Regions from separate parts of the Halomonas sp. YLGW01 genome, predicted to be linked through region 1. Evidence: predicted binding sites of a transcription regulator. Region 1 holds the regulator's gene; each other region holds the start of a gene.
The links. The regulator sigma-54, encoded in region 1, starts transcription at its own class of promoters, with help from an activator protein. The targets are predictions, from matches to a motif close to TGGCACNNNNNTTGCTNT.

Region 1 (10,139 bases):
AGAGGGCGATGATCTTCTCGCCCAGCGCCTGCAGGGCCTGCATTTCCTGCTTGCGCTGGGTCTTGCTTTGCCGACCGTCGTGGTCGGCGGGCGATTCAATTGACATGCCATTACCAAAAAGCATTGGGAGGTTGGCGCAGTATACCAGCCAGCCTCGCGACAAGGAGACCAAGATGACTCAGGCTTTCGATGCCGCCGCCCAGCAGGCATTGCTGGAGTCCCGGGCCGAGGCCGCCCTCGACCAGGCGCGCGCCCTGGGGGCCGATGCCTGCGAGGTGGGGGCCAGCGTCGATCAGGGCATCGGCGTCAGTGTGCGCCTCGGGGAAGTGGAGACCGTCGAGCTGTCCCGGGATCAGGGTATCGCGGTGACCGTCTATGTGGGCAAGCGCAAGGGCACGGCCTCGTCGTCGGATGCCGGCGAAGCCTCCATTCGGGCCGCCGTGGATCAAGCCATGGCCATCGCGCGTCACACCGGCGAGGACCCCTTTGCCGGGCTGGCGCCGGCCGAGCTGATGGCGCGCGAGCTGCCGGATCTCGACGTCCACCACCCCTGGCCGCTGACCACCGACGAGGCCATCGAGCGTGCACTGGCCTGCGAAGCGGCCGGCCGCGCGGTGGAAGGGATCAGCAAGTCCGAGGGGGCGGATCTCTCCAGTGGCGAAGGCGTGCGCGTCTATGCCAACAGCCACGGCTTCCTCGGCAGCCAGCGGGGCAGCCGTCATTCGCTGTCCTGCATGCTGATCGCCGAGGACGACAACGGCATGCAGCGCGATTATGACTACACCAGCGAGCGGGACCCTCGCAAGCTCGCCAGCGCCGAGGCGATCGGAGCCTCTGCCGCCGAGCGCACCCTGCGGCGCTTGGGCGCCCAGCGCCCGGTCACCGGCCGCTTCCCGGTGATGTTCGACCCGAGCCTGGCGGCGGGGCTCGTGGGCCACCTGATGGGCGCCCTGGCCGGCGGTGCCCTGTATCGCGAGGCCTCCTTCCTCTGTGACCGCTTGGGGGATCGCCTCTTTCCCGACTGGTTCAGCCTCTTCGAGCGGCCCCGTGAGCGTGGCGCCATGGCCAGCAGCCCCTTCGACAACGATGGCGTCTATACCCGCGATAACGTCTTCATCGACCAGGGCCAGCTCGCCAGTTATCTGCTCTCGGCCTACAGCGCCCGGCGGCTGGGCATGACCACCACCGGCAATGCCGGCGGGGCACGCAACCTGCGCTTGGAGGCGCCCCTCGAGAGCCGTGAGGCGCTGCTTGCGAAGATGGATCGAGGGGTGCTGGTCACCGAGCTGATGGGGCAAGGCGTCAACGGGGTGACCGGTGACTACTCCCGCGGAGCGGCCGGCTTCTGGGTCGAGAACGGTCGCATCCAGTACCCGGTCGAGGAGTTCACCATCGCCGGCAGCCTGCCGAAGATGTTTGCGGGGCTGGTCGGTGTCGGCGACGATATCGATACCCGGGGCAGCGTGCACAGCGGCAGCTGGTTGATCGACGAGATGACCATCGCCGGCGGCTGACCACTCGGCGCCGGGTCGCCTCCTGCATGGCGCTCGGCATCGCATGGCGGCCGGCATCGGGCGGCAGGCGGCGAAGTCACCACCCTTGCGCTCCACCCATAAAAGAGCCACCCCGAGGGGTGGCTCTTTTGCTGCGAGATGATCAGGAGGGCGCCAGCGCCATGGAGGCGGGCGAACGCTCAGCCATCCTCGTCGAAGCGCGCCTCGATCAGGGCCACCAGGGCGGCCAGCGCGGCCTCGGCCTCGTCGCCCTCGGCCCGTATCTCCAGCTCGCTGCCGTAGGGGGCGGCGAGCATCAGCAGCGCCATGACGTTGGCGGCGTCGGCCTCTCGGCCCTGGTGGCTGACGATGACGCGGGCCTGGTAGGCCTGACAGCATTGCACCAGCTTGGTGGCGGCGCGGGCATGCAGGCCCCGCTTATTGATGAGGGTGAGTTCACGTCTTGGCATGGCCATCAGCGTCCCTGCTGTCCATTTGAGCCTGGGGCACGGCGGTATGGATGCCGAGCTCCCGGTGGCGGAGACGCACGCCGGGGTGGTGTTCGGCGAAGTGGTTGGCCAGTCGCTCGGCCAGGTAGACCGAGCGATGCTGGCCGCCGGTGCAGCCGATGGCCACCGTCATGTAACTGCGGTGGCTGGCCTGGTAGGCCGGCAGCCAGCGGGTCAGCCAGTCGATGATGTCACCGGCCAGGCGTTCGACGTCCTCGTAGCTTTCGAGAAACTCGATAATTTCCCGGTCGCGGCCGGTGGATTGACGCAGCCGAGGATCCCAGTAAGGGTTGGGGAGGCAGCGGGCATCGAAGACGGTGTCGGCATCCAGCGGTACGCCGCCCTTGAAGCCGAAGGACTCGAAGGTCAGGGTCATCTGCCGATCGCGATGCTGGGCCACCTGCTCGGCGATGCGGCCGCGCAGGTCGTGGACCGACAGACGGGAGGTGTCGATGACCAGGTCGGCGAGATCCAGGATCTCGGCGAGGGCGGCTTCCTCGCTGTCGATGGCCTCGGCGAGGGTCATCTGGCTGTCCCGCGTCAGCGGGTGGCGACGGCGAGTGGCCGAGTAGCGCTCGAGCAGGATCTTCGAGTCGGCGGTCAGGTAGACCACCTGACACTGGATGCCGCGCGCCTGTAGGTCGGAGAGCAGCGTCGGGAAGCGCTCCAGGGCATGGGGCAGGTTGCGGGCATCGATGCTCACGGCGCTGGAGGCGCGCCGACTGGCGTCGCGTTGCAGCTCGTCGACCAGGGAATCCAGCAGCATGGCGGGCAGGTTGTCGATCGCGTAGTAGCCCAGGTCTTCCAGCGCCTGGAGGGCGATCGACTTGCCGGAGCCGGAGCGGCCGCTGATGATCACGAGCTGCATGAGGGTCTCCTGCTTACCGGGTCAGTGGGCGAGGGGCATCGTTGCGGTGATGGCGTGGCGCCGATTGGGGGTCAGGCGGAGCGGCCATCACTGGCGTGGCGGCGAATCGCCTCCAGCAGGATGTCATAGAGCTGGCGCTGCGTCTCGCTGTTGCGCAGCCGCTGGCGTGTCTCGGGGTCGTTCATGACCGCCGCGACCTGGCCGAGCAGGGCGAGGTGGGCGTCATCGGCTTCTTCCGGGACCAGCAACACGAAGACCAGATCGACGGGCTCGCCGTCGATGGCATCGAAGTCGACGGGCTCGCTGAGCTTGAGGAAGCCGGCCAGGGGAGACTTGCAGTGCGGGTTGCGCGCATGCGGGATGGCGACGCCGTGACCGATGCCGGTGCTGCCTAGCCGCTCGCGGCCGATCAGGCGACTGAAGACCTCCTGGCTATCGAGGCTGGGCGTGTTCTGGGCGATGAAGGTGCTGAAGAACTCCAGCACCCGCTTCTTGCTTCCCCCGGGCACACCGAACAGGGCGCGCTCGGGGGCAGGATGGATTCCAACGTCATGATGTCAGCGAGCGCCTGCGCCTTGGGCGCGCGCCTGGGCTTTTTCCTTGTGTTTGACAAGCTGACGGTCGAGCTTGTCGGCGAGGGCGTCGATCGCGGCGTACATGTCGACGTCTTCCGCTTCGGCATGCAGTTCGGCACCGGCGGCATGCAGGGTGCAGGAGGCCTGCTGGCGCTCTTTCTCGACGGAAAGGGTGGCCTGAACCGTGGTGATGTTGTCGTAATGACGCTCCAGGCGGGCGAGCTTCTCGTTCACATAGTCACGCAATGCGTCGGTCAGTTCGACGTGATGGCCGGTGATGTTGACTTGCATGGCACGCTCCTTATCCTGCGGTTGGCCAATCGATTGTAACCCTTTTTAGCGCCCTGCATACCCCTTCGCTTGGCGCTTTTCCAACGCAGCTACTTTCGGTGATTTTTCCACGCTTAGTCAATGGGTTATGCCTTGAAAACAGGCATTTCACACGACATCAGGAGAGTCGCTTGCGCTCGCTGGACGGCGGGATGCCCATCGCTTCGCGATACTTGGCCACGGTTCGTCTGGCGACCTGGATACCGCTTTCGGCCAGTAGGTCGACCAGTTTGCTGTCGGAGAGAGGCTTGCGCGGCGGCTCGCTGCCGATCAGCTTCTTCAGGCGAGCCCGAATGGCGGTGCTGGAGTGGGCGTCGCCACTGTCACCGCCGACCTGGCTCGAGAAGAAGTATTTCAGCTCGAAGACGCCCCGTGGCGTATGAATGAACTTCTGGGTAGTGACCCGCGAGATGGTCGACTCGTGCATCTCGACCTTGGTGGCGATGTCGGCGAGGATCAGCGGTTTCATGGCCTCCTCGCCCCGCTCGAGGAAGTCGATCTGGCGGGCCATGATCTCGCGCCCCACCCGCAGCAGGGTGTCATTGCGGCTCGACAGGCTCTTGATCAGCCAGCGTGCCTCCTGCAGGTGCTGCTTCATGAAGGTGTTGTCGTCGCTCTTGTCGGCCCGGCGGATCAGGGCGGCATAATCCGGCTGGATGCGCATCCGCGGCAGCGCCTCCGAATTGAGCTCGATGCGCCAGCCTTCCTGGGTGTGGCGGGCGATCAGGTCGGGAATCACGTAGTCACTGCCCGTGCTGTCGAAGGCCTGGCCCGGGCGAGGGTCCAGCGTCCGAATGAGCGCAATCACCTGGTCGAGCTGGGCGTCGTCCAGCCGCAGCCGGCGCTTGAGCAGCTTGCGATCATCGCCGGCGAGGGCCTCCAGAAACTGGCGCACCAGGCGCTTGGCCTGGGGCAGCAGGGGTAGGTCCGGCGGCAGGGCGCCCAGCTGCAGCAGCAGGCATTCACGCAGATCGCGCGCAAAGACGCCGGTCGGTTCGAACTGCTGCACGCGCAGCAGCACCCGCTCGACGTCGCCGGTCTTGAGGCCGTCGAGGCCCTGGGCACGCAGGCCCTGAGTCAGGTCGTCGAGGCCTCCCTCGAGATAGCCGCTGGGAGTGACCGCGTCGATCAGGCTCTCGGCAATCTGGCGCTCGGTATCGCTGACATCGGCCATGGCCAGTTGCCAGGCGAGGTGATCGTGCAGGCTTACGCCGATGGCGTTGCGGTCGAGGTCGGGGCCTTCCGCGCTGCCGCTCGGCGCCGCCATGTCCTGGTAGGTGTCGGACCAGTCGCTGTCTGTCGACAGCTCGCTGGGGATCTCGGTGGACCAGTCGTCCTCGCGGGGTTCGGCGACGTCCTGCTCGCCGTAAGCCTCGTCGAGTTCCAGCATCGGATTGGTTTCCAGTGCCTGCTGGATCTCCTGGCGCAGGTCCAGGGTCGAGAGCTGCAACAGCGCGATGGCCTGCTGAAGCTGGGGCGTCATGGTCAGCTGGGTGCCGACGCGGAGTTGCAACGAGGGTTTCATGACCATGGCAAGGCGCGTGTCAGGCAGAAATGGAATGACTAACTTAGCCGTTGACCGGAGGCCGTGCAAGCCGTTGGTGATGATTTATTAGCAATAAGCGTGCCATGCGCAACTTTCGTGCCGCTCAGGGGGTAGCGCCTGCTCGCTGCGGGGTTGGGAGCGAGGGAGCGGGGTAGGGAGGCGACCAAGGCCTCCCGAGTCGCCGGGTCGAGGCTAGAGCCGGAAATCCTCGCCGAGATAGACGTCTCGGACCTTCTGATTGGCGAGGATGGCCTCGGCATTGCCTGCGGCGATGATCTCGCCGTCGCCGACGATATAGGCGCTGTCACAGATGTCCAGGGTCTCGCGCACGTTGTGGTCGGTGATTAGCACGCCGATGCCCCGGTCGCGCAGGGCGCGGATGATCGACTTGATGTCGGAGACCGAGATCGGGTCGACGCCGGCGAAGGGTTCGTCCAGCAGGATGAAGGCCGGTTCGGTGGCCAGGGCTCTGGCGATTTCGACCCGACGCCGCTCGCCGCCCGACAAGCTCATGCCGGTATTGTCGCGAATATGGGTGATGTGGAACTCGTTCAGGAGCTCCTCCAGGCGTGCTCGGCGGCCGTCGCGGTCCAGGTCCCGGCGGGTCTCCAGGATGGCCATGATGTTGTCGGTGACCGACAGTTTGCGAAAGATCGAGGCTTCCTGGGGCAGATAGCCGATGCCGGCCAGGGCGCGCTCGTGCATGGCGGCCCGGGACAGGTCCCGGTCGTCGATATGGACCGTGCCGGCATCGGCGCGTACCAGGCCGACGATCATGTAGAAGGAGGTGGTCTTGCCGGCACCGTTGGGGCCCAGCAGGCCGACGATCTGGCCCTGGTCGATGGACAGGCTAATGTCCTTGACCACGCGACGTCGCTTGTAGCTCTTGGCCAGATGCTGAACGCTGAGGGTCTTCATGGGGAGCCTTATTGCTGGGGAGTCAGGGTCATGCGCACGCGCTGGCGTGTCTCGCCATCGTTGTCGACGCCGCTGTCGGCTTCGACCAGGCGGCGATCCAGGTAGTAGTCGACCCTGGCGCCGCTGAATCTGTCCCGGCCACGGTGAAGTTCCGCCTGGTCGATCAGCTCCACCCGCCGCTCGAGGGTATGGTAGACGATGGTGCGTCCCCAGCCCTTGACGAGGGGCGCCTCGGGGCTCGGCTGCTGTTCGATGTAGGCTCGCTCGCCGGTGGCGCGTACGCGGGAGACCTCGCCCTGATCGGTGCGGGAGATGGTGACGCGCTGGCCGGTCAGCTGCATGCTGCCCTGGCGCATGTCGACGTCGCCGCTGTAGACGGCGGTGCCGGCCTGGTCGTCGAGCTCGAGGCGATCGGCGACGATCTCGATGGGGGCGCTGGCATCGCCGTCGAGGGCCATGGCCGGCAGCGTGATCAGGCTCAGCAGGGCGGGCAGCAGCAGGCCAAGAGCCCGGCGGGTAAGGTCGCGTCGCGTCATGGGGCTTGCTCCTCGGGGGGGTGAAAACCGCGTACGTTGCCGGTCAGCTGCAGCCGGTCGTCGTCGAACCAGACATCCAGCCTGTCGCCGCGCACGCGCTGCGAGGACTGAGTGATGCGCGCCTCGCTGTCGCTCCAGGCATGATTGGTGTCGGTGTCGATGTTCAGGGTCTCGGTGTTCAGTTGCCAGCCCTCGCCGGGGGATTCCAGGTGGGCCGCACCGCTCAGCACCAGCGGGTTGCCGCCGGGGCCGAGGGTGCCTTGTCGGCCGCTGGCCCGCCACAGTTCCCCGTCGTCATCGAGCAGGCGCGTCCGGGGCGTGTCGGCGCGGGTCGTGTCGTCGTGAGGGGTGTGAACCAGGCGCGGTGTCTCCAGGCGCTGATGCGGGCGCCCCTGGGCATCGAAGCGGGTCAGGGTCACGCCCTCGAGGTAGAAGTCGGGCTCACCGGCGCTGTCGGTAGGCACCGGCCCCGGCGCGCGCACGTCACGCTGCTCGACGAGCGTCAGCACGGCACCCAGGGCGACCAGCAGCAGGGCTAGCCAGACGCGGGGCGAGGGGCGGGGCAGGCGCAGTGCCATCAGGGCCGACCGCGATCCGTGGCATCTAGGCTGTATCGGTCCATCACCGCGGCCCAATGGCCCTGGCTCTCCAGCAGGGTGTCGCAGATATCGCGCACGGCCCCGTGGCCGCCGCTGCGTTCGGTGACCCAGTCGGCCTCGCGACGCATGTAGGGCGGCGCGTTGGGTACGGTGATGCCGAGGCCGGCCGCTTGGATGGCGGCCAGATCCTGAAGGTCATCGCCACAGTAGGCGGCCTGCTCAAGCTCGAGACCGAGGCTTTGGGTCAGTTCGCGCAGGGCGGTGAGCTTGTCGTCCCGGTGCTGGAAGACGTGCTCGATCCCCAGGGCGGCGGCGCGCTGGGTGACCATCGGCGATTCGCGGCCGGTGATCAGGGCGACCTCGACGCCGGCCTGGCGCAGCAGCTTGATGCCATGGCCGTCCTGGGTGTGAAAGGCCTTGATCTCGATGCCGTCGGCCTGGAAATAGAGGCGGCCGTCGGTGAGAACGCCGTCCACGTCCAGGGCCAGCAGCCTGACTTTTCGTGCGCGATCGGCAAGCGTCGGGGCGAGCGGTGAATCGGGTGACATGACAACTCCTTAGATGACGCCGCTTCTCAGCAGGTCGTGCATGTGCAGGGCGCCGACCGGGCGGCTTTCTCCGTCGACCACGGCCAGCGCGCTGATGCGGCTCTCTTCCATGATACGCACCGCTTCGGCCGCAAGCACGTCGGCCTGGGTGCGCTTGCCGGGAGAGGTCATGACCTCTTCGACGCGCAGGGCGTGCAGATCGCTATGCTGGTCGAGGGTGCGGCGCAGGTCGCCGTCGGTGTAGACACCGGCGAGGCGACCGTCCGGGGCGATCACGCAGGTGAAGCCGAGTCCCTGGCGCGTGATCTCGATCAAGGCGTCGCGCAGCGGGCTGCCCAACGGCACCTGTGGCAGGCGGTCGCCCTGATGCATCAGGTCGCCCACGGTAAGCAGCAGTCGTCGTCCCAGGCTACCGCCGGGATGCGAGAGGGCGAAGTCCTCGGCGGTGAAGCCGCGGGCCTCGAGCAGTGCCACCGCCAGGGCATCGCCCAGCACCAGGGCGGCGGTGGTGGAGGCGGTCGGTGCCAGGTCCAGTGGGCAGGCCTCACGTTCGACGCCGGCATCGAGGTGGGCCTCGGCGTGGCGGGCCAGCGTCGAATCGGGGCGGCCGGTCATGCTGATCAGCGGCACATCCATGCGCTTGAGCAGCGGCAGCAGGGCGGTCACCTCGGCAGTCTCGCCGGAGTTGGACAGTGCCAGCACCACGTCGCCGGGCGTGATCATGCCCAGATCGCCATGGCTGGCCTCGCCTGGGTGGACGAAGAAGGCCGGGGTGCCGGTGCTGGCGAGCGTCGCTGCGATCTTGCCGCCGACATGGCCGGACTTGCCCATGCCGGTGACCACCACGCGGCCCGAGCAGCCGAGCAGCAGCTCGCAGGCGCGGTCGAAGCCGGCGTCGATACGGGCCTCGAGGGCCTCGATGGCATCGCGTTCGATACCCAGGGTGCGGCGCGCGCTGGCCCGATAGGCCGAATCTTGTGCATCAGTCATGGGGAAATTGTTGCCCGTTGTCAGGTGTCGCTCAAGCGCCCGTGAGGCTGGACTGGAGCAGTAGGCCCAGGTAGCCGACATAGATCAGCACCAGCAGGGCGCCGGGGAGGCGGCCCAGGGTGCCGCGGCGCTGCCACAACAGCCAGCTGCCGAGCAGTAGGGTCAGCAGCAGCATGGTGGGATAGTCGCGGCTGATGGCGTGGGCATCGACCGGGCCCGGGGCGAGCAGGCCGGGCATCGGCAGCACCGCCAGCATGTTGAACAGGTTCGAGCCGATGACGTTGCCGATGGCGATATCGTGGTGTCGCTTCAGGGCGCTGGCCACGCAGGCGCCGAGTTCCGGCAGGCTGGTGCCGATGGCGACCACGGTGAGGCCGATCACCAGCTCGCTGACGCCGAAAGCACTGGCGATCTCGCTGGCGCCCCACACCAGTAGGCGGGAACTCGCCACCAGCAGGATCAGGGTGGCGATCAGCCAGGCCAGCGCCCGGGGCAAGGCCATGTCCGGGATCTCGCCGTCCTGAGTGTCGCCGTCGCCGTTGCCGCCATCGGCCTTGAACAGCCACCACAGGCTGAAGATCAGCAGGGCGGCCAGCAGCAGGGCATCGAAGAGGCCCAGTTCACCGTCGGCCAGCGCGTAGCCGGCAAGCCCGGTGGCGCCCAGCAACAGGGGGAGTTCGCGGCGCACGATCGAGAAACGCACCGGCACCGGCACGATCAGGGCGGTGATGCCGAGCACCAGGCCGATATTGGCGATGTTGGACCCCAGGGCGTTACCGGTGGCGAGATCAGGCGTGCCATCGAGCGAGGCCATGATGGCGACGATGATCTCGGGGGCCGAGGTGCCCAGCGCGACGATGGTCATGCCGATCAGCAGTGTGCTCATGCCCGCCCGATACGCCGTGGCGGCCGCGGCGCCCACGAAGCGGTCGGCGCTCCACAAGAGGCCCAGGAAGCCAAGCACGACGGCGAGCAGGGGTAGCAGCATCATTAAGGAGGGATCCATGTCGGTCAGTGAGAAGCGGCCAATTAAACGCGTTGAGGCGCCGCGAATCAAGGCGAGTCGCGGCGCCTGCGCGGGGCGCTAGCGGGGATCGTGGCAGTTAATATACAATGTTCGATAATTTTCGGGTGGAGGTTAGGACGCCATGCACGATTCACCCCTGGTGGTGGTCGAAGGGCTACGCTTTTCTCGTGGCGATAGGGAAATCTTTCGGGGCGTGGATC
Region 2 (10,139 bases), 1.6 Mb from region 1:
CCCTCGAAGGTCAGCCCGCCTCCGAGCAGGGTATCGGCGGCGGCCTTGGCCATCTGGTAGCCGGGCGCCACCAGGCCGAAGATGCTGTTGTTCCACAGCGCCACCTCGCCGATGGCCAGGATCGCCGGATCGCTGGTCAGGCAGCGGTCGTCGATGATCACGCCGCCGCGCTCGCCCAGCTCCAGGGCCGCGTCCCGGGCCAGCTCGTCGCGGGGCCGGATGCCGGCGGAGAACACGATCAGGTCGGTCTCCAGCACCTTGTCGTCCTGGAACACCATGCGATGGAAGCTGGATTCGCCGTCCTCGATATGCTGGGTGGCGCGGCCGGTGAGCACCTGGACCCCCAGCGCCTCGATCTTCTCGCGCAGCAACTCGCCGCCCTCGGTGTCGACCTGCATCGGCATCAGGCGTGGGGCGAACTCGACCACGGCGGTGTCGAGGTTGAGCCCGCGCAGGGCGTTGGCCGCCTCCAGGCCCAGCAGGCCACCGCCCACCACCACGCCGGTGCTGGCCTTCTCGGCCGCGGCGCGGATGTCGTCCAGGTCGTCCAGGGTGCGGTAGACCAGGCAGTTCTCGCGGTCGTTGCCGGGGATCGGCGGCACGAACGGGTAGGAGCCGGTCGCCAGCACCAGCCGGTCGTAGGCGTAGCGGCCCTGATCGGTCACCAGCTCGCCTTTGTCGCGGTCGAGGGCGGTCACCGCTTCGTGGAGACGCAGTTCGATGCCGTTCTGTGCGTAGAAGTCCGCATCGCACATGGCCAGCGACTGGGCGTCACGCCCCGAGAAGTACTCGGAGAGGTGGACGCGGTCGTAGGCGCGGTGACGCTCCTCGCCGAACACCGTGATGCGGTACTGCTCGGTGGCGCCGCGTTCGATCAGCTGCTCGACCAGATGGTGGCCGACCATGCCGTTACCGATGATGATCAGTTCTTGGGGGGTGGATGTCGTCATGCGGCGGCCTCCTGAGTGGCGGGTGACGGGGAAGAAGCGTCGTCGAGCAGGGCATTGGCATCGCCGGCGCCGAACATCAGCGCCTGGCGGCAGGCCGAAAGGTCGTGTCCTGCCAGGGATTGTTCGAAGTACCAGGGGCCGGCGGCGGTATCGCCATAGAGCACGGCGCCCTCGAGGCGGTTGTCGCGCAACAGCAGACGGCGGTAGTCGCCCTGGCGCGGGTCGTGGTAGGTCAGCACCTCGTGGTCGTCCTCCGGCTCGATGGGGCCGAAGGCGAAGAGCGAGACGCCGCTGACCTTGAGTTTGGTGGCGGTAGGGCGTTCGACGTAGCCGGGCAGGGCCGCGTCCTGGCGCTGGCTCAGGCGATCGGCCAGCACCTCGACCTGACGCCAGATCGGCTCGACCAGGCCGTAGGTGGTGCCCCGGAACTGGCAGCATTCGCCGAGGGCGTGGATGGCCGGATCCGAGGTGGTGAGAAATTCGTCGACGACGATGGCGCGCTCCACCGCGAGGCCGGCGGCCTGGCCGAGCTCGGCGTTGGGCGTGATGCCGGCGGCGATCACCACGCAGTCGGCGGCCAGCCGTCGGCCATCCTCCAGGTGCACGGCACAGACCCGGCCCCGGGCGTCGCCTTCCAGGGCCGCCAGGCGGGCACCGGTGACGATGGACAGGCCGCGGGCGGCGAGTTCGTCTTCCAGCAGCCGAGCCGCGGTGGCATCGAGCTGGCGATTCATCAACCGATCCGCGCGCTGCAGCACGCTGACGGCCATCTCGCGGCCCTGCGTGGCCTTGGCCTGCTTGCGCAACCCCTCGGCGGCCTCGAGGCCCAGCAGGCCGCCGCCGACCACCACCGCCCGGCCGCCCCGAGTGGCGGCCCGGGTCAGGGCCCGGGCATCCTCGAGATCGCGAAAGCCATGCACGCCGTCGAGGCCGATGCCCTCGACGGCAGGCATCGCCGGGCGCGAGCCGGTGGCCAGCACCAGGCGGTCGTAGGTGAGCGACCGGCCGCCCCGGGTGGTGAGCCGCTTTGCCCCGGCATCGATGTCGGCGACCCGATCACCGAGCAGCAGTTCGATGCCCTGGTCTGAGTACCAGGCGGTCTCGCGCAGGGTCAGCGCCTCGCGCGTCATCTCGCCGGCCAGCCAGGGCGAGAGCAGGATGCGGTTATAGGCCGGCACGGTTTCCTCGCCGATCACGGTGATGCGGGCCGGGCGGCCGGGCCGTTCGAGCAGGGCCTCGAGCAGGCGATGGCCTGCCATGCCGTTGCCGATGATCACCAGGTGCTCGGGGGTAGGCGTCGGGTGAGGGGTCATGGTGCCTCTCCTCCAGCGGTCATTGCCTTGGCGCCATCCGCCGTTGAGAGCCTCGGCGGGAGCGCAAAAAAAAGACGCCCGGTCAGGGGCCACCGCAACGCGCGGTAGCACCTGGCCGGACGTCTTCGTCCGTGGCGTGGCGGCGACCGTCGTTGATCGCCACCCACCTCTGGTTGTGGTCCCTGAGGACAGGGAAACTGCTGAAAGGCTATTTGCAAGGGGCCGGCCAAGGGGCCGGCTTTCTTATGTTTTTCCTTTATTGGCAGCGGGTTATGAAATGGCCGAGGGCGCCGGGACGGCCCGCTGGCGGGCCGTCATGCCCATCATTGGTGCGTGGCGGCGTCGAAATGCACGGGGCTGTAGCATTCCTCGAGGGTGGCGCGATCCAGGCGACGGCCATGGCGGCGCATCTGCTGGTCCATATGTTCGGCGAAGCGCCCGGCGGCATCGGGATCGGGACGCAGGATGCCGGGGCCATACAGCTGCTGGGCGATGTGGCCGCTGTCCAGCGCCAGGGTCTCGAGGTGGTTCATCGAGCGATCCAGGTAGGGGGGCAGGGCCAGCCAGTCCCGCGCCTTTCGCAGGTGGGCGGGGTCGGCCATGAGCCATTCGCTGGCATCGCGCAGGGCGCGAATCAGGCGCGCCAGGGTCGCGGGGTAGCGGTGCGCCCAGGAGCGCGTCACCCCCAGTACCTTCTCGGGGGAGCCCGGCCACAGCTGGGCGCCGGTGGCGACGAGCCGCCCGGCCTGCTGCGACTCGGCCAGCGACCCCCAGGGCTCGCCGACGCAGAAGCCGTCGATGCGCCCGGCTGCCAGGGCCTCGACCATCTGCGGCGGCGGCAGCACCGTGATCTCCACGTCCTCATCGGGATCGATGCCGCCAAGCGACAGCCACTGGCGCAGCTGATAGTGCTGACAGGAATGCGGATAGACCATCGCCAGGCGTAGCCGGCGATCGCCCCGGAGGGTGAGGTAGGCGGCGAGCGCCCGGGCGCTTGTCGCCGGGTCTTCGGTGAGCCGGGCGCCGCTCGCCTCGGCGATCTCATGGGAGAGGGCGATGGTGTTGCCGTGGCGTCCCAGGGTGATCGGCGCCAGGGTGTCGCAGGGCGCGCGGCCGAGGCCCAGGCTCATGGCCAGCGGCAGCGGGGCGAGCATCTGGGCCCCATCCAGCAGGCCGGCGGCGACCCGGTCGCGCAGCGTCGACCAGGCGTTCTGGCGCGACAGCGTGACCTCGAGGCCCTGGTCGGCGAAGCAGCCCTGTTCGCGGGCCACCACCAGCAGGGCACAGTCGATCAGTGGCACGAAGCCCAGCGTCAGCCGGTCGAGTTCGGCGTCTTGCGGCATAGTCATTGGCCCTTCTCCAGAGGTTCGAGAATATCGATGACGCTTTTGGCCACCTCAAAAATGCGCTGGCTGCGATCCATGGCGATCTTGCGCAACATGCGGTAGGCCTCCTCCTCGCCGCAGTCCTGGTGCTGCATCAGCAGCCCCTTGGCGCGCTCGATGCGCTTGCGCTCGGCGAGCTTGTTGCGGGCCTTGTCGAGTTCGCTGCGCATCGACTGGAAGGCATCGAAGCGGGCGATGGCGACATCGATGATCGCCCGCACCCGCCCCGGCACCAGGCCGTCGACCACATAGGCACTGACCCCGGACTTGAGCGCCGCCTGCATGGTGTCGGAATCATGCTGGTCGGCGAAGAATACCACCGGGCGAGGATTCTCCCGGTTGAGCAGGGCCATGCTGTCGAGGGTGTCGCGGTCCGGTGATTCCATGTCGATGATCACCACATCGGGCTCGTGGCGAGCCACCATCTCGTTGAGGCTGGTGGGGCTCTGCAGGCGGCAGATGACCCGATGGCCCTCGTGGGTGAGGGCCTCCTCGACCATGGCAGCGCGCACGACCTCGTCGTCGACCAGCAGGATGTTCAGCGGTGGGGGCATGGCAGGGACTCGCGGTGTTCGATGGACGAAAGACGTGACTCCTCGTGAGCCAATCAGGGTCATGCAAGTAATGTTCCGTTTTGCCGCATCTTGTCTGCCAATGCACTGTTTCCGGGCAGTTGGCGATGCCTTGCCACCCCGGGCGAGGCCCGACTCAACCGGAGGTATCGCTATCGCGCGCGCCGCTGGTGCAGGGGGGGGGAAACGTGTCGCCTTATGGTGCGTCGGCGAGCCGTCGGCCGGCGTCGTTCCGGGCTGGGGGTGCCTGCCTGATCCGCCAGATACCCCGCCGTGGCGGGGCCGGAGCCCTGTTCGTCGTGATATGGCACGCGGCTTGCTTAATGGTTGATCAGCGAGGCGCCAAGGGCGGTGCCTCCATCCAGACAACGGCGTCCGGCTTCCTGCCCCAGCGGCAAGGGAGTCGGGCGCCTTTTTGTTGGGCGGTCCGCGGCGCCGGCGACTTGTACCGGGCGCCGCGGACCCGGCCCACCAGCGAGAACGGGGGGAGAGCCGGATGCACCAGGTGCGAACGACCTGTCCATACTGCGGGGTCGGCTGCGGCGTGCTGGCCGATGTGGAGGACGCGAGCTTGAGCGGGGTCAGTGGCGACCAGCAGCACCCGGCCAACTACGGGCGGCTGTGCGTCAAGGGCTCGGCGCTGCACGAGACCCTGGGCCACCAGGGGCGCCTGACCCGGCCACGGGTCGACGGCGTCGAGGTCGACTGGGAGACGGCGCTTGCCACCGTGGCCGAGCGGCTCACCACGACCCGGCAGGTCTATGGCGACCAGGCCGTGGCGGCCTATCTCTCCGGGCAGCTGCTCACCGAGGACTATTATGTCGCCAACAAGCTGTTCAAGGGCTTCCTCGGCACCCCGCACCTGGATACCAACTCCAGGCTGTGCATGGCCTCGGCGGTGGCCGGCTACAAGCGCGCCTTCGGCGCCGATGCCGTGCCCTGCAGCTACGAGGACCTGGAGGAGGCGGAGCTGGTGGTGCTGGTGGGCTCGAACCTGGCCTGGAACCACCCCGTGCTCTACCAGCGCCTGCGTACCGCCAAGGCGCGCAATCCGCTGATGCGGGTGGTGGTGATCGATCCGCGGATCACCGACAGCTGCGAGATCGCCGATCTGTACCTGGGCCTGGCGCCGGGCAGCGACGCCCGCCTGTTCAACGGCCTGCTGACCTTCATGGCGGACCGGGGGCGGCTCGATCGCGTCTATCTCGAGGGCCATGCCGATGGTCTGGACGAGGCGCTGGCCGCCGCCCGGGAAGATGACACCTCGCTGGAGGCGATCGCCGCCGACTGCGACCTGGACCCCGAGGCGCTGCAGACCTTCTACTACTGGTTCGCAAGCCAGCTGCACGTGGTCACCCTCTACTCCCAGGGCATCAACCAGTCGAGCAGCGGCACCGACAAGTGCAACGCCATCATCAACTGCCACCTGGCCGGCGGCAAACTGGGCCTGCCCGGCGCCGGTCCCTTCTCGATCACCGGCCAGCCCAACGCCATGGGCGGGCGCGAGGTCGGCGGGCTTGCCAACCAGCTGGCCGCCCACATGGACTATGACACCCCCGGGGCCATCGATCGGGTGACCCGCTTCTGGGCCACCGAGACCCTGACACCGACCCTGCCCGAGGGGCCCGGCCACAAGGCCATCGCCCTGTTCGACGCCATCGAGCGCGGCGAGGTGCAGGCGCTGTGGGTGATGGCCACCAATCCGGCGGTGAGCCTGCCGGAGGCCAACCGGGTGCGCGCGGCGCTGGCCAAGTGTCCGTTGGTGATCGTCTCCGAATGCATGGCCAACACCGACCTGCTGCCCTACGCCGACATCGTGCTGCCGGCGTCGTCCTGGTCCGAGAAGGACGGCACCGTGACCAACTCCGAGCGACGCCTCTCGCGCCAGCGCGGCATGCTGTCGCCCCCTGGCGAGGCCCGCCATGACTGGTGGATCATCAGTCAGGTGGCGAGCCGCCTGGGCTATGGCGAGGCCTTCGATTACACGCATCCCGCCGAGATCTTCGACGAGCATGCCAGGCTCTCCGGCTTCGAGAACGATGCCGCATCGCGGGGCGAGGGCTTTCGGCTCTTCGACATCTCCGGGCTCGCCGGGCTCGATCGGGCCGGCTATGACGCCCTGGCGCCGATCCAGTGGCCGGTCACGGCGGCCGCCCCCCATGGCACCGCGCGGCTGTTCGAGGATGGCCGCTTCGCCACGCCGAGCGGTCGCGCCCGGCTGCTGCCGGTGCGCCCGCGGGGTCCGGCGCAGGCCCTCGACGCGACGCGACCGCTGCGCCTGAACACCGGGCGGGTACGTGACCAGTGGCACACCATGTCCCGTACCGGCCGCGCCCCGCGGTTGATGAACCATCGCGCCGAGCCCTTCATCGAGGTGCACCCGGAGGATGCCGTCGACGCCGGCCTCGGCGATCAGCAGCTGGCGCGGCTCAGCGGCGCCGACGGCGACTACCTGGGCCGGGTGCGCCTCGCCAAGGGGCAGCGCCGGGGCGAGGTCTTCGTGCCGATGCACTGGACCGACCAGTTCACCAAGCGGGCGCGCATGGGCGGGCTGCTTGCCGCGCACCTCGACCCGCTGTCGGGGCAGCCGGAATCCAAGCACGGCGCCGTGGCGCTCTCGCCGCTGGCGACCGCCTGGGAGGCGACCCTGCTGGTCGCCGACGACCTGCCGACCGAGACCGCCTGGTGCGACGAGACCGCCTACTGGGCGCGTATCCCGCTGTCCCATGGTGAGCGCTGGCAGCTGGCCGGTGGCGAGTCAGTCGGGGCCGATGAGCCCCTCGAGGCCTGGCTGGAACGGCTCGCGGCCTGGCTGCCGGTGGCGCCGACCCTGTGGTGTGCCGACCCGACCCATGGTCGCCTGCGCGCCGCCGGTGTGGAACAGGGCCGCCTGCGCTGGTGGCTGATGGTAGGCCCGCCGGCGGAGCTGCCGGGCCTTGGCTGGCTGGATGCCTGTTTCGCCCAGGCGGCCGGGGGCGAGGCGCTCGCGGAGAGCCAGCGCCGGCGGCTGCTGGCGGGCTGCGACAGTGGCGAGGCCGATGCCGGCCCGCTGGTCTGCAGCTGCCACCAGGTCGGCCAGCAGGCCATCGTCGCGGCGATTCATGCCGGTGACACCAGCGTCGAGGCCCTGGGCGCCCGACTCGCCTGCGGCACCCAGTGCGGCAGCTGCATTCCCGAACTCAAGTCCCTTATCGAAGACAGTGCCGAAGAGGAGGCCCGCCATGCGCGCCCTGACCAGAAGCTGGAAAACCAAGCCGTCTGAGGCCCTGAGCCTGCTCGCCCGACTGGGCCAGGAACTGACGCGGCGGATGCGGGGCGGTGGCCTGCCGCGGTCCCTTGAGGTGGCGCCGCGAGCGTCCGGTGGCTGTCGCCCCGGCACGGTCTACCTGGTCGGCGCCGGCAGCGGCGACGTCGAGCTCCTGACCCTTAAGGCCGCCCGTCTGCTGCGCGAGGCCGATGCCGTGGTCTACGACCGGCTGGTCGGCGATGACGTCCTGGCGCTGATTTCCGCCGGACGGGAGCGTTACTACGTCGGCAAGGCCCGGGGACGGCACAGCGTGCCTCAGGCCGAGATCGGCGCGCTGCTGGTGCGTCTGGCCCGGGAGGGCAAGTCGGTGGTGCGTCTCAAGGGCGGCGACCCGGGCGTTTTCGGGCGCATGGGCGAGGAGCTCGCCGCCCTGGCCGAGGCCGAGGTGCCGGCCGCGATCGTGCCGGGCATCACCGCCGCCTCGGCGGCCGCCGCGAGTCTCGGCATCCCGCTCACCGACCGGGCCCATGCCCAGCAGCTACGGCTGGTCACCGCCCAGCTGTGTCGCGAGGGTGGCGAGCCGGATTGGACGTCGCTTGCCCGCCGCGACGAGACCCTGGTGTTCTACATGGGGCTGTCGAAGGTCGCGGCGATCTGTGCGGGGCTGCGCGGGGCCGGGTTGCCCGCGGACTGGCCGATCATGCTGGTCGCCAACGCCAGCCTGCCTGAGCAGGCCGCCCTCACCGGCACCCTCGCCGACATGCCGACGCGTCTCGCCGAGACCCCGCTGCCCTCACCCTGCCTGATCGTGGTCGGCAGCGTGGTGCGCATGGTCGAGCATTCCCCCGCCGCACCGGCGGGATTGACCATGGCGTGAGCCATATCATTCCCCGGGCGTGAGGATTTTCGGCTAGCTTTTAGGCATCGGCGTTGATTCGTGGCCCGCCGCCACGCTTGCCCGGAGCCCGGCCAGGTGGAATTCAAGGACTACTACCAGACCCTCGGGGTGGAGAAGACCGCCACCGCCGCGGAGATCAAGAAGGCCTACCGCAAGCTGGCCCGCCAGTATCACCCGGATGTCAGCAAGGAACCGGATGCCGAAGCGCGCATGCAGGCGATCAACGAGGCCAAGGAAGTGCTGAGCGATCCCGAGAAGCGGGCCGCCTATGACCAGCTGGGCCAGGACTATCGAGCGGGCCAGGATTTCCGCCCGCCGCCGGACTGGGATGCGGGCTTCGAGTTCACTGGCCGCGGCTTCGAGGGAGCCGAGGCGGACGAGTTCAGCGACTTCTTCGCCAACCTCTTCGGCCAGGCCGGGCGCCGCGAGAGATCCAGTCGCGGCGGCTATCAGCGGCGCGGCGAGGACCGCCATGCCAAGGTGCTGATCGACCTGGCCGACGCCTACCAGGGCGCGAACCCTACCATCACCCTGCAGGTGCCCGAGATGGATGCGCAGGGGCGGGTGGTGACCCGGGAGCATCGTCTCAGCGTGAAGATTCCCAAGGGGGTCAAGGAAGGCCAGCACATCCGCCTGACGGGGCAGGGCAGCCCGGGCCTCGGCGGAGGGCCGCCGGGCGATCTGTTCCTGGAGATCCACTTCCGTCCCGACCCGGCCTTTCGCGTCGAGGGCCGTGATGTGTTCAACAGCGTGCCGGTGACACCCTGGGAGGCGGCCCTTGGGGCCAGCATCGACATACCGACTCCCGCCGGGCCGGTCAGGCTCAAGGTGCCGGCCGGCTCCCAGAGCGGCCGCCGGCTGCGCCTCAAGGAGCGTGGCATCCCCGGCCGGGAGCCGGGCGATCTCTACGTGGAACTCAAGGTGGTGCTGCCGCCGGCGGATAGCGACAAGGCCCGCGAGCTCTACGCCACCATGGCGCTGGAGCTCGACTTCGACCCGCGCCGGCGCAAGGGAGGTTAGATGATGGCAGACGATGATGCCGCGAGGGGTGAGTTGATCGACGAGGCCGCGCTGACCCTCGAGGAGCTGGCCCGGGCCTGTGCGGTGGAGTCAGACTGGGTCATCGAGCGCCTCGAGAGCGGCCTGCTGGCCGATGGCAGCCGCTATGTGGCCAGCCAGCGCTTCACCAGCCGGGACCTGACCCGGGCTCGGCGTCTGCGCCGGGTCGAGCGGGACTTCGAGGCCGAGCCGGAACTCGCGGCCCTGGTCGCCGACCTGCTCGAGGAAGTCGAGCGATTGCGAGCCCGGCTGCGCGCGACGGGGCTGGAGTGAGCGCCCTCGAGGCGAACCAGGGTGTGGTGGTGGCGGTACGTGGCAGCGTCGTCGAGGTACATTTCGCCGCCCGCCTGCCACCGATCCACACCATCCTGCGGGCCGGCGCCGAGCAGCAGATCGTCATCGAGGTGCTGGCACAGCTCGATGCCCACCGGCTGCGCGGCATCGCCCTGACCCCGACCCAGGGGCTTTCGCGCGGCATGCCGGTGGTCGACAGCGGCGCCCCGCTCAAGGCCCCGGTGGGTCGCCAGACCCTGTCGAGGATGTTCGATGTCTTCGGCCGGCCCATCGACCGCCTGCCCGCACCGGATCCGGTCGAGTGGCGCTCGGTGCATCGGGCGCCACCGGCGCTGGCCAGGCGCTCGACCCAGTCGGCGATCTTTCTGACCGGCATCAAGCTGATCGACGTGCTGGTGCCGTTGGAGCGGGGCGGCAAGGC
Region 3 (10,139 bases), 1.2 Mb from region 1:
GGCTGGTCAAGCCCGGCGAGACCCCGGCCGAGGTGGCAAGGCGCGAGGCCATCGAAGAGGCCAACTGCCCGATCGGTGAACTGATCGAGCTTCACAGCTACTACCCGAGTCCCGGCGCCTGCAGCGAGCGAGTCACCCTGTTCTGTGGCCTGGTCGACAGCGCCGGGCTCGGCGGTGTGCACGGGCTCGACGAGGAACACGAGGACATTCAGGTGCATGTGCTACCGTATCTGAAGGCCTGGGAACTCCTCGATGCCGGGCGACTCGACAATGCCATGTGCCTGATCGCCTTCCATTGGTTGGCGCGCGAGCGGGCCTCACTGCGCGCACGGAGGTAATCCTGTGGCCAGAACCGCCTACGTCACCGACCTGAAGACCCTGCAGGGCGAATGCAGCGCCAACTACCTGCGGCTCACTCGCCTCTTGGGCGAGCTCGACGCCGGGGAGCGCCGTGAGGTTGCCCTGTCCGGCCGCGAGCAGCGCTTCGGCACCCTGCACCTCGACGTGCTCGAGTGTGCTCCCTATACCACCATCGTGCGGGTCACCCAGTCCGGGGTGCTCGATGCGGTCATCGATCCGCCCTGCATGCGTGTGCACCTCTATCACGACGTGCGCATGGCCGAGGTCACCGACTTCCAGCGTCAGCGCCACTTCCACGGCCGCTATCGCTACCCCAACGCTCGGATGCACCAGCCTGACGAAAAGCTCCAGCTCAATCGCTTCCTCGGCGAATGGCTCGAGCATGGCATGGCCCATGGCCACTCCCTCGACGCCCCGGTGCTGCGCTGATGCGTGTGGTTCAAGTCACCGATACGCATCTGCATGCCGACCCCGAGGCGCGTTCGCGCACCGGCTTCCCGCTGCGCCAGCTCCACGCCGTGCTGGAGCATGCGAAAGACCAGCGCCCGGATGTGCTGCTGGTCACCGGTGATGTCAGCCAGGATGAGTCCCAGGCCTCCTACGCCCATGCGCAGGAGGCCTTCGCTTCCCTGGGCTGCCCCTGGTTCTGGCTGCCTGGCAATCATGACCAGCCGGACCTGATGGTCGAGCATCGTGAACTCAACGGCGAAGTCGATCTGGGCCATTGGCGGCTCTTGCTGCTCGATACCCGGGTCAACGGTCAGCCCCATGGCGAGCTTGGCCAGGCCAGGCTGCAGGCGCTGGCCGAGCAGCTCGAGGGCGACGATCGTCCGACCATGCTGGTGATGCACCATCCGCCGGTGGCCATCGGCTCTGCGTGGATGGACGCCATCGGCCTTCATGATCGCGAGGCGCTGTGGCAGACCCTCGCCGCCTATGCCCAGGTAAGGGCCATTCTCTGTGGCCATATTCATCAGGCCTTCGCCAGCCGTGAGTCGCTGGCCGAGGGCGAGGTGGCGGTGTTCGGCTGCCCGGCCACCACCGATCAATTCCTCGGTGGTTCGCCCCACTTCGCCGTCGATGAGGCCTCGCGCCCCGGCTATCGGGTGGTCGATTTCCACGGTGAGACGTTGACCACCTGGGTCGAGCGGGTCGACCTGTGACCGCCAGTCGATCAGCCGCGGCCGGATCGCCCGATCCGGCCTCTTTATATCCTTTGAAGCTAAAAAGATAGTTCTTCATTCTTTGACGTTATCAGCGTCGCCTCGTTACCCTAGCCCCATCACGCTGCCGCGAGTCCGCCAGAAGCGGGGCCTTCCGGCCGTTCGCCTCCCATCAATAGAGCCCGAAACGCCGATGACCGAGTTAACCCCCGAACGCCTGACCCATCTGAAGCAGCTCGAAGCCGAGTCGATCCACATCATCCGCGAGGTAGCCGCCGAGTTCGCCAATCCGGTGATGCTCTACTCGATCGGCAAGGACTCCTCGGTGATGCTGCATCTGGCGCGCAAGGCCTTCTATCCGGGCACGCCGCCGTTTCCGCTGATGCACGTCAATACCACCTGGAAGTTCCGCGAGATGATCGAGTTCCGCGACCGCATGGCCGCCGAGGCCGGCATGGAACTGATCGAGCACATCAACCAGGAAGGCGTCGAGGCGAACATCAATCCGTTCGATCACGGCAGCTCCAAGTACACCGACATCATGAAGACCGCCTCGCTCAAGCAGGCGCTCGACAAGCATGGCTTCGATGCCGCCTTCGGCGGCGCGCGCCGCGACGAGGAAGCCAGCCGCGCCAAGGAGCGCGTCTACTCCTTCCGCGACAAGTACCACCGCTGGGACCCCAAGCAGCAGCGTCCGGAGCTGTGGAATATCTACAACGCCAAGGTCAACAAGGGCGAGTCGATCCGCGTCTTCCCGCTCTCCAACTGGACCGAGCTCGACATCTGGCAGTACATCTACCTGGAGTCGATCTCCATCGTGCCGCTGTACTTCTCTGCGCCGCGTCCGGTGGTGCATCGCGATGGCATGGACATCATGGTCGACGATGACCGCCTGCCGCTTGCCGAAGGAGAGGTGCCCGAGGAGAAGTGGGTCCGCTTCCGTACCCTGGGCTGCTACCCGCTGACCGGCGCCGTGGAATCGAAGGCCACCACCCTGCCCGAGATCATCCAGGAGATGCTCTTGACCCGCACCTCCGAGCGCTCGGGTCGCGCCATCGACCACGACCAGGCCGGCTCGATGGAGAAGAAGAAGCGCGAAGGTTACTTCTAGGCCCGCGCCTCCTCACGGCTTCTTTCGCCCTTTTCCGTCGGTTGGCCCGTCGTGTTTCAGCACGGCGCCTCACGCCAACCGGCCAGACTTTTCCGGGATACGTCATGGCTCATCAATCAACCCTGATCGCCGACAACATCGAGCAGTACCTGCACGAGCACGAGAACAAGGACCTGCTGCGCTTCATCACCTGCGGCAGCGTCGATGATGGCAAGTCGACCCTGATCGGGCGGCTGCTGCACGACTCCAAGATGATCTACGAGGATCAGCTCGCGGCCATCACCCAGGCCTCCAAGACCAGCGGCACCACCGGTGACCAGGTCGACCTGGCTCTGCTGGTCGACGGCCTGCAGTCCGAGCGGGAGCAGGGCATCACCATCGATGTCGCCTATCGCTTCTTCTCCACCGACCGGCGCAAGTTCATCATCGCCGACACCCCGGGTCACGAGCAGTACACCCGCAACATGGCCACCGGCGCCTCCACCGCGAGCCTCGCGGTGATCCTGATCGATGCTCGCCACGGCGTGCAGACCCAGACCCGCCGCCACAGCTACATCGCCGACCTGCTGGGCATCCAGCACCTGGTGATCGCGGTCAACAAGATGGACCTGGTCGACTACTCCGAGGCGCGCTTCAACGAGATCGTCGCCGAGTACCAGGCCTTCGCCGAGAACCTCGACGCCCCGGACATCCGCTTCGTGCCGCTGTCCGCGCTGACCGGCGACAACGTGGTCAACGGCAGTGACCACATGGCCTGGTTCGATGGCGAGCCGCTGCTCTCGCTGCTGGAGACCGTCGAGGTCGCCCACGACTCGAACCTTTCCGACCTGCGCCTGCCGGTGCAGTACGTCAACCGCCCGAACCTCGACTTCCGCGGCTACTGCGGCACCCTGGCCGCCGGCATCCTGCGCCCCGGCCAGGCCATCAAGGCGCTGCCGTCGAACAAGACGAGCAAGGTCGATCGCATCGTCACCTTCGACGGGGACCTGGACGCCGCCTACCCGGGCCAGGCGATCACCGTGACGCTAGAAGACGAGATCGACATCTCACGCGGCGACTGGCTCGTCGCCGCGGACGCCGAGGTGCCGATGTCGAACGCCTTCGAGGCCGACATCGTCTGGATGCACGAAACGGCGCTTGAGCCCGGCCGGCCATATGATCTCAAGCTCGCCACCCGCGACCTGACCGGCCAGGTGAGCCACATCGACTACCAGGTCGACGTCAATACCCTCGAGCACAAGGACGCCGAGCGCCTGGAGCTCAACGCCATCGGCCGCTGCCAGGTGGAGCTGACCGCCGAGGTGCCGGTGGACGACTACCGCAAGAGCCCGGGTACCGGCAGCTTCATCGTCGTCGACCGCCTGACCAACGTTACCGTGGGCGCCGGCATGATCCGCGGCGTCGCCAAGGGCAGCGGCCAGGTCGCCGGCGAGGTCGACTGGCAGGCCTTCGAGGTCGAACTCAACGCCCTGGTGCGCAAGCACTTCCCGCACTGGGAAGCCAAGGATGTGAGCGCGCTGCTGGGGCATTGAGACGCCGCCGAGGCCAGCAAGCCGCAGACTGAAAGGCCCCGTCACCCTTAGGTGGCGGGGTTTTTTTGTTCGCCTGTCGCGGCTTTTCTCTGGGGAGTCGACGCCCGGCGGACTAGGCTGCAGGGAAAGATCGTTCGCCGGGGAGGGCGGGACGTCTGCTCGTTTTCTGTTGTGCTAGCCCTTCAGCCCCAGGCGTCGGGCCAGGCGGTGCAGGTTGCCGGGGTCGATGCCCAGTGCTCGGGCGGTGGCTGCCCAGTTGCCGGCGTTCGCCTCGAGGTGGGCCTGGATGTGGCGGCGCTGAAAATCGTCGGTGGCCTCCCGCAGGGGCAAGGCCACAGCGTCGCTGATGGCGACTGCCGTGGGCTTGGCGGATGCCTCGGCTAAGACGGGTGTCGCGCTGGTGGGGGTATCGGGCAGCGCCAGGTGGCGGAGTGACAGGCGCAGGATCGCCTGGTGTCGCGCCTGTGGGCCGACGGGACCCAACTCGCCCAAGGCTCTCAGCGCCGCCCGGGCCAGGGTGTGCTCGAGCTCACGGACGTTGCCCGGCCACTGCCAGGACGTCAGCGCGGCCATGGCCTGCGCGTCGAGGCGCAGATTGGCGACCCCTAACCGTATGCGGTTGTCCTCGAGGAAGTGGCCGGCCAGCAGCAGCATGTCTTCGGGGCGTTCGCGCAGCGGCGGGACGGCCAGGGGGAAGGCGCTCAGGCGGTGATAGAGATCCTCCCGAAAGCGGCCCGCCTCGACCTCGGCGGCCAGGTCGCGATTGGTGACGGCGATGATGCGGACATCGATGCGTTGCGGGCGTTCGCTGCCCAATGGCTGTATCTCGCCTTCCTGCAGCGCCCGCAGCAGCTTGGGCTGCAGGGCCAGGGGTAGCTCGCCGATCTCGTCGAGCATCAGGGTGCCGCCATCGGCCATGGCGAAATGGCCGCGGCGATCGCTCGCGGCCCCCGAGAAGGCGCCGCGCCGATGGCCGAACAATTCGGATTCGATCAGCTGCTCGGGCAGGGCGGCGCAATTGACCTGCACCAGAGGGCCGCGGTGGCGGTGTGACCGGGCATGCAGGGCGCGCGCCACCGCTTCCTTGCCGACCCCGGTCTCGCCATGCAGCAGCACGCTCATGTCGGTGGGGGCCACCAGGGTCAGCGCATTCGTCAGTCGCGCCATGGCGGGGCTGTGCCAGTGTTGCAGGGGGGTGCTGCGCTGCTCGTCCTCCAGCGCTTCGCTGAGTCGAAGGCGAGTGGTGCTGAGCTGCTCGGCCACTCTCAGGCAGGTGCCGAGCAGACGCGCGGCGGCCAGCAGCTCGTCCTCGTCGAGGTCGGCCAGGCCGTTCACGGCCAGGGCGTCGAGGGTCAGCAGGCCGATCAGCCGATCACCGTCCCTGAGGGCGACGCCCAGGCAGTCGTGTACCTGGCTAAGGTCCTCGTCGAGCAGGCCATCGAAGGGATCGGGCAGCTCGCTGTCGGGCGGGAAGCGGCAGACACCTGGGTGTGCAGCGATGGCGGCCAGGCGTGGATGCTCCTCCAGCCGGAAGGGGCGACCGCGCACGTCGTCGGGCAGGCCCAGCACGGCTACCGGGCGCAGCACGCCCTGATCCATCACCATCAGGGTGCTGGCATCGGCTCGGGTGCCACCGATCAGCGTCTTCAGCAGGCGGGTCCAGTCATCGGGGTAGGAGCCTTCGGTATCGGCCTCGGAGAGGCGGGCGAGCAGGTCGCGTAGGGAGGTCAGGAAGGCGGTCATGATAATGTCTTAATTACACTTAATTGTCTTAATGACATCACTTGTCGTGTCATATTGTCAATGCGGGTGTCGTGATGAGCCGGTTTGGGCCACGCCTCTGCAGCCGGGGCGGCGCTGCAGTGACCGGGGCGCCTGGCGCGCTTCGGGGAGGGCATCGAGCCGAGCGGTTCTGGCATGGCAGTTGCAATGACAGTGGAACGGGACGTGATCGCCTATCGGTCCGCCCCTTTATCCGCGTCATGACCAAGAGTGAGTCCCTGCATGCTGACGAACGACCAGGAACGCCTGATCGATGCCACCGCGCCGGTGGTGGCCGAGCACCTCGATACCATCACCTCGCGCTTCTATCCGTTGATGTTTGCCCGTTACCCGGAGGTCGCGGAGCTGTTCAACGCGGCGCACCAGGCCGATGGGGCCCAACCGCGGGCCCTCGCCGGTGCGGTGCTGGCCTATGTGCAGCTGCGACGCGATCCCGCCCGTGCCCGTCAGGTCCTGGCCACGGTGGTCAGCAAGCATGTCTCGCTGGGCATTCGTCCCGACCAGTACCCGATCGTCGGCGAGTGCCTGATGGCGGCCATCGGCGAGGTGCTGGGCGATGCCGTGACTCCCGAGATCGCTGATGCCTGGGGTGGACTCTACGAGGAGCTGGCCGGGCTCCTGATCGAGCTCGAGGACCATCGCTATCACGAATTCGCCGCGCGCCAGGGCGGCTGGCGAGGCACTCGAACCTTCCGGATCGCCGAGACGCGTCAGGAGAGTTCGGTGATCCGCTCCTTCGTGCTGGTGCCCGAGGATGGCGGCGCCGCGGCAGATTTTGCGCCGGGGCAGTACATCGGGGTGCGCTTAACGATCGATGGCGCCGCGGTCCATCGCCACTACAGCCTCTCGGCGTCGCCCAACCAGGAGAGCTATCGCCTGTCGGTCAAGCGCGAGCCCGAGGGATGGGTCAGCCGACATCTGCATGATGTGCTTGGCGTCGGCGACACCCTGGAGCTGCTGCCGCCGGCCGGGGAGCTGACTCTCGTGGAAGGTGGCGCGCCGGTGATGCTGCTCAGTGGAGGCGTCGGTCAGACGCCGATGCTGCCGCTGGCGGCACAGGCGCTGAGTCAGGGACGTGAGGTGGTCTACCTGCATGCCGCCCAGGATCACGCTCAGCATGCCTTCGCCGAGGAACTGGCGGCGCTGAAGGCGGCCTATCCCGAGCGTTTGACCTGCGCCGTCGTCTACGAGCGCGCTGAGGAGGGAGATTCCGAGGCCGATCATGCGGGGCGTCTGGATCGCGAGCTGCTGGCCCGATACCTGCCGGTCGGGGAGCCACATTGCTACTTCGTCGGGCCGCAGGGCTTCATGACGGCGATGGATCAGGCACTGGCGGCGCTTGGGGTCGATGAGGATCATCGCCATTACGAGCACTTCGGACCCTCGCGCCCCCTCGAGGACCGCTAGCGTCATCCTTCGCACAAGGGGTGCGTTGCTGAGTCTCTATCGCGCTCCTGGCGGATCGCCAGTCGTGGCCTGAGCCATTATAGTACGCGCTTCTTGATACGCGTTGGGATGACAAATGACGGAAGAGGTGATGAGAGCCTCGCGCTGGGAGCACTGGCGTGAGCTCAATCGACAGCTGTGGCGCCTGGGGCTGGCCGGTGTGGCAACACTGACAGTGATGCGCGGCCTGCTGTTATGGATGAATGCTCCGACGCCGCTGACGGCTCCGATCTCCGACCTGCTGCAGGCGTTCTGGATCGGCCTGCGCTTCGACGCCAAGATCATGACGGTGTTGTTGGGTCCATGGCTCTTGGTGGCGACGTTGCTGCTGGCGTTGCCTAGGCCGGTCATCGCCGCCTGGCGGCGGCTGTGGCTGCCCTGGGCGCTGATCGGCATGCTGCTGGTCAATCTGCTGGCGCTGACTAATCACTTCTTCTTCAGCTTCTATCAGGGGCCGATCAATTCGTTGATCTTCGGCCTGTTCGAGGACGATACCCAGGCGGTGATCGACACGGTCTGGAGCGATTACCCGTTGCTGGCGCTGCTGGTGGCGCTGGTCGGCATGACCGGCGTTCAGCTGATCTGGATGCGTCGCGGGCAGCGCCATGCGTTGCCTCTGCTGACTTGGCCGCGGTGCACTCTGCTGGTGGTGGTGACGCTTCTCGCCCTGGTCGGCCTGGGGCGCGGCAGCCTGGGCACCTTCCCGCTGCGCGAGATGCACATGTCCGTCTCGGCCAACGCCTTCGTCAATGATCTGGTGCCCAGTGGGCCGCAGGCGCTCTACCTGGCCTGGAAGGAGCGCGAGCTTTCGAACATTGGCGATGACCCGCTGGCGGGGCTTGCGCACTACGGTTTTTCATCGCCGGTGGAGGCGGCCCGGGCGCTGGGGTGGTCGGAGGTCGACGGTGCCGACGAGGTGCTTGAGCGCATGACCCTGACCACGCCTCACCGACCGGCGCTTGAGGAAGCACCACCTCACGTGGTGGTCAGCCTGATGGAGAGCTGGGGGCGCCGTCCGCTGGATTTCGACGATCCCGAGAAGAACGACCTGCTGGGCCGGTTGCGACCCTGGCTCGAGAGCCGGGGAGACTATTTCCCCAATGCCATGTCAGCCGAGAACGGCACACACCCGAGCCTCGAGGGATTGTTGTTCGATACCCCGATCAGCCCGTTGACTCAGAGCCGTTACGGCTATCGCACCTTCTCGACGTCGGCGGCGCTGCCGTACCGGCGCGCCGGCTATCGCACGGTGTTCCTGACCGCGGGCTCGGTACAGTGGCGGGACCTGGACGGTGCGCTCAGGCGTCAGGGCTTCGATCAGGTGCTGGGAGCCAGCGCGATTCGCGAGCGATTCCCGGAGGCCTCCGGCGGAACCTGGGGGCTGGATGACGAATGGATGTTCCGCACCGGTGCCGAGCTGTTGCAAGAGGCAGATGCCCGCGGCGAGAAGGTCATGCTGGTGATGCTCTCGATCTCGAATCATCCCCCTTATCGCATTCCCGATCATTATACGCCGGCACCGCTGGATGCGACGCAATTGGGAGATGCCCTGGCGGTGTCACCGGACTTCGGCACCTCGATTCTAGAGACCTATCAATACGCCAACGATGCCATGGGCGGCTTCCTGAACCGTCTGGAATCGGAAGGGCTCCTCGAGCGTACCCTATTCGCTGCGACCGGCGATCACAATTCGCGCTCGCTCATTCAGTATCCGGGGGCACATGATCTGTTCGACCAGTTCGGGGTGCCGATCCTGATGTGGCTGCCACCGCACTATCGCGGCGAAGCCAAGCCGAAGACGGAACAGTGGACCAGTCATCGAGACATCTTTCCCACCCTGTGGGCGCATTCGCTGTCCCAGGCAGAGGTGCCCTGGGTGGGGCGAGATCTCTACGCTTCGGCCGAGGAGCCGATGGCGCTGACCTTCAATCGCCAGGACGGGGGCGCTGGCCTGCTGGTGAGCGCGGAGGGGGCGGCCACGAACCTGGCACGACCGACCTTCTATGACTGGCAGTCCGGTCGAGAGCTTGGCGCCACCGAGACGCCGTCGGCGGCATTGCGTGAGCAGGCGCTCAGGGCGCGGGCGCGCTTGGCACTGGAAGACTGGCGCATTCGCCGTCAGGCGCTGGGGGTAGAGAGCGACGAAGTCGGCGGCTGAGGCGGCACAAAGCCGCGCTTCTGCGCCGGCGGCTTCCTTCTGCGGAGCCGCCGGGGCAGGTCGATGAGCCCGGTCGACGGTCAGGCCGGCTTGGTGGCGATCAGCACGGCACGCCGCGGCGCCGGGTGACCCTCGATCGTGCGGCGACGATCCTCGGGGTCGAGAAAGTCAGCAAGGGACTGGAAGCTCATCCATTCGGTCGAGCGTTGCTCTTCAAGGCTGGTCTCGGCCTCGTCGACCACCCGCACGTCACGAAAGCCGCAGCGCTCGAGCCAGTGGGCGAGGGCGGCGGAGGAGGGCAGGAAGTAGACATTGGGCATCGCCGCATAGCGCTCGCCGGGCATGAACACCGTGGTGGCGTCGCCTTCCACCACCAGGGTCTCTAGCACCAGCTCGCCGCCGGGGCGCAGGGCGTCCTTGAGCTGGTTCAGGTGCTCCAGGGGCGAGGGGCGATGGTAGAGCACGCCCATCGAGAAGACGGTGTCGAAGGCCTCGAGCTTTTCGGGCACGTCCTCGATGCCCACCGGCAGGAAGTGGGTGCGCCCGTGATCGGCGTCGCCGACGAAGTGACGCACCGCCTGGAACTG

Region 2: IEJ03_RS12175 (nitrate reductase) is a predicted target of sigma-54. The motif match lies at 4,526-4,543, and genes of this name have one in related genera.
Region 3: hmpA (NO-inducible flavohemoprotein) is a predicted target of sigma-54. The motif match lies at 6,080-6,097, and genes of this name have one in related genera.

The regions. Positions count from the first base shown of each region.
Region 1 covers NZ_CP062005.1:1,057,560-1,067,698, forward strand. Annotated here, with positions in the region: gene yjgA (ribosome biogenesis factor YjgA) at 1-106, opposite strand, end outside; gene pmbA (metalloprotease PmbA) at 174-1,514, shown strand; gene IEJ03_RS04915 (HPr family phosphocarrier protein) at 1,694-1,963, opposite strand; gene rapZ (RNase adapter RapZ) at 1,950-2,870, opposite strand; partial or broken gene ptsN (PTS IIA-like nitrogen regulatory protein PtsN) at 2,942-3,423, opposite strand; gene raiA (ribosome-associated translation inhibitor RaiA) at 3,428-3,736, opposite strand; gene IEJ03_RS04935 (RNA polymerase factor sigma-54) at 3,894-5,306, opposite strand; gene lptB (LPS export ABC transporter ATP-binding protein) at 5,514-6,239, opposite strand; gene lptA (lipopolysaccharide transport periplasmic protein LptA) at 6,248-6,775, opposite strand; gene lptC (LPS export ABC transporter periplasmic protein LptC) at 6,772-7,353, opposite strand; gene IEJ03_RS04955 (HAD hydrolase family protein) at 7,353-7,922, opposite strand; gene IEJ03_RS04960 (KpsF/GutQ family sugar-phosphate isomerase) at 7,932-8,912, opposite strand; gene IEJ03_RS04965 (calcium/sodium antiporter) at 8,944-9,903, opposite strand; gene IEJ03_RS04970 (ATP-binding cassette domain-containing protein) at 10,061-10,139, shown strand, end outside.
Region 2 covers NZ_CP062005.1:2,647,156-2,657,294, reverse strand. Annotated here, with positions in the region: gene nirB (nitrite reductase large subunit NirB) at 1-950, opposite strand, end outside; gene IEJ03_RS12190 (FAD-dependent oxidoreductase) at 947-2,263, opposite strand; gene IEJ03_RS12185 (CmpA/NrtA family ABC transporter substrate-binding protein) at 2,587-3,612, opposite strand; gene IEJ03_RS12180 (ANTAR domain-containing protein) at 3,609-4,202, opposite strand; gene IEJ03_RS12175 (nitrate reductase) at 4,717-7,482, shown strand; gene cobA (uroporphyrinogen-III C-methyltransferase) at 7,529-8,344, shown strand; gene IEJ03_RS12165 (DnaJ C-terminal domain-containing protein) at 8,441-9,385, shown strand; gene IEJ03_RS12160 (chaperone modulator CbpM) at 9,386-9,697, shown strand; partial or broken gene atpD (F0F1 ATP synthase subunit beta) at 9,694-10,139, shown strand, end outside.
Region 3 covers NZ_CP062005.1:2,268,756-2,278,894, reverse strand. Annotated here, with positions in the region: gene IEJ03_RS10535 (NUDIX domain-containing protein) at 1-338, shown strand, start outside; gene IEJ03_RS10530 (DUF1249 domain-containing protein) at 343-789, shown strand; gene IEJ03_RS10525 (phosphodiesterase) at 789-1,523, shown strand; gene cysD (sulfate adenylyltransferase subunit CysD) at 1,717-2,634, shown strand; gene cysN (sulfate adenylyltransferase subunit CysN) at 2,739-4,166, shown strand; gene norR (nitric oxide reductase transcriptional regulator NorR) at 4,341-5,909, opposite strand; gene hmpA (NO-inducible flavohemoprotein) at 6,171-7,355, shown strand; gene IEJ03_RS10500 (LTA synthase family protein) at 7,486-9,552, shown strand; gene cmoB (tRNA 5-methoxyuridine(34)/uridine 5-oxyacetic acid(34) synthase CmoB) at 9,633-10,139, opposite strand, start outside.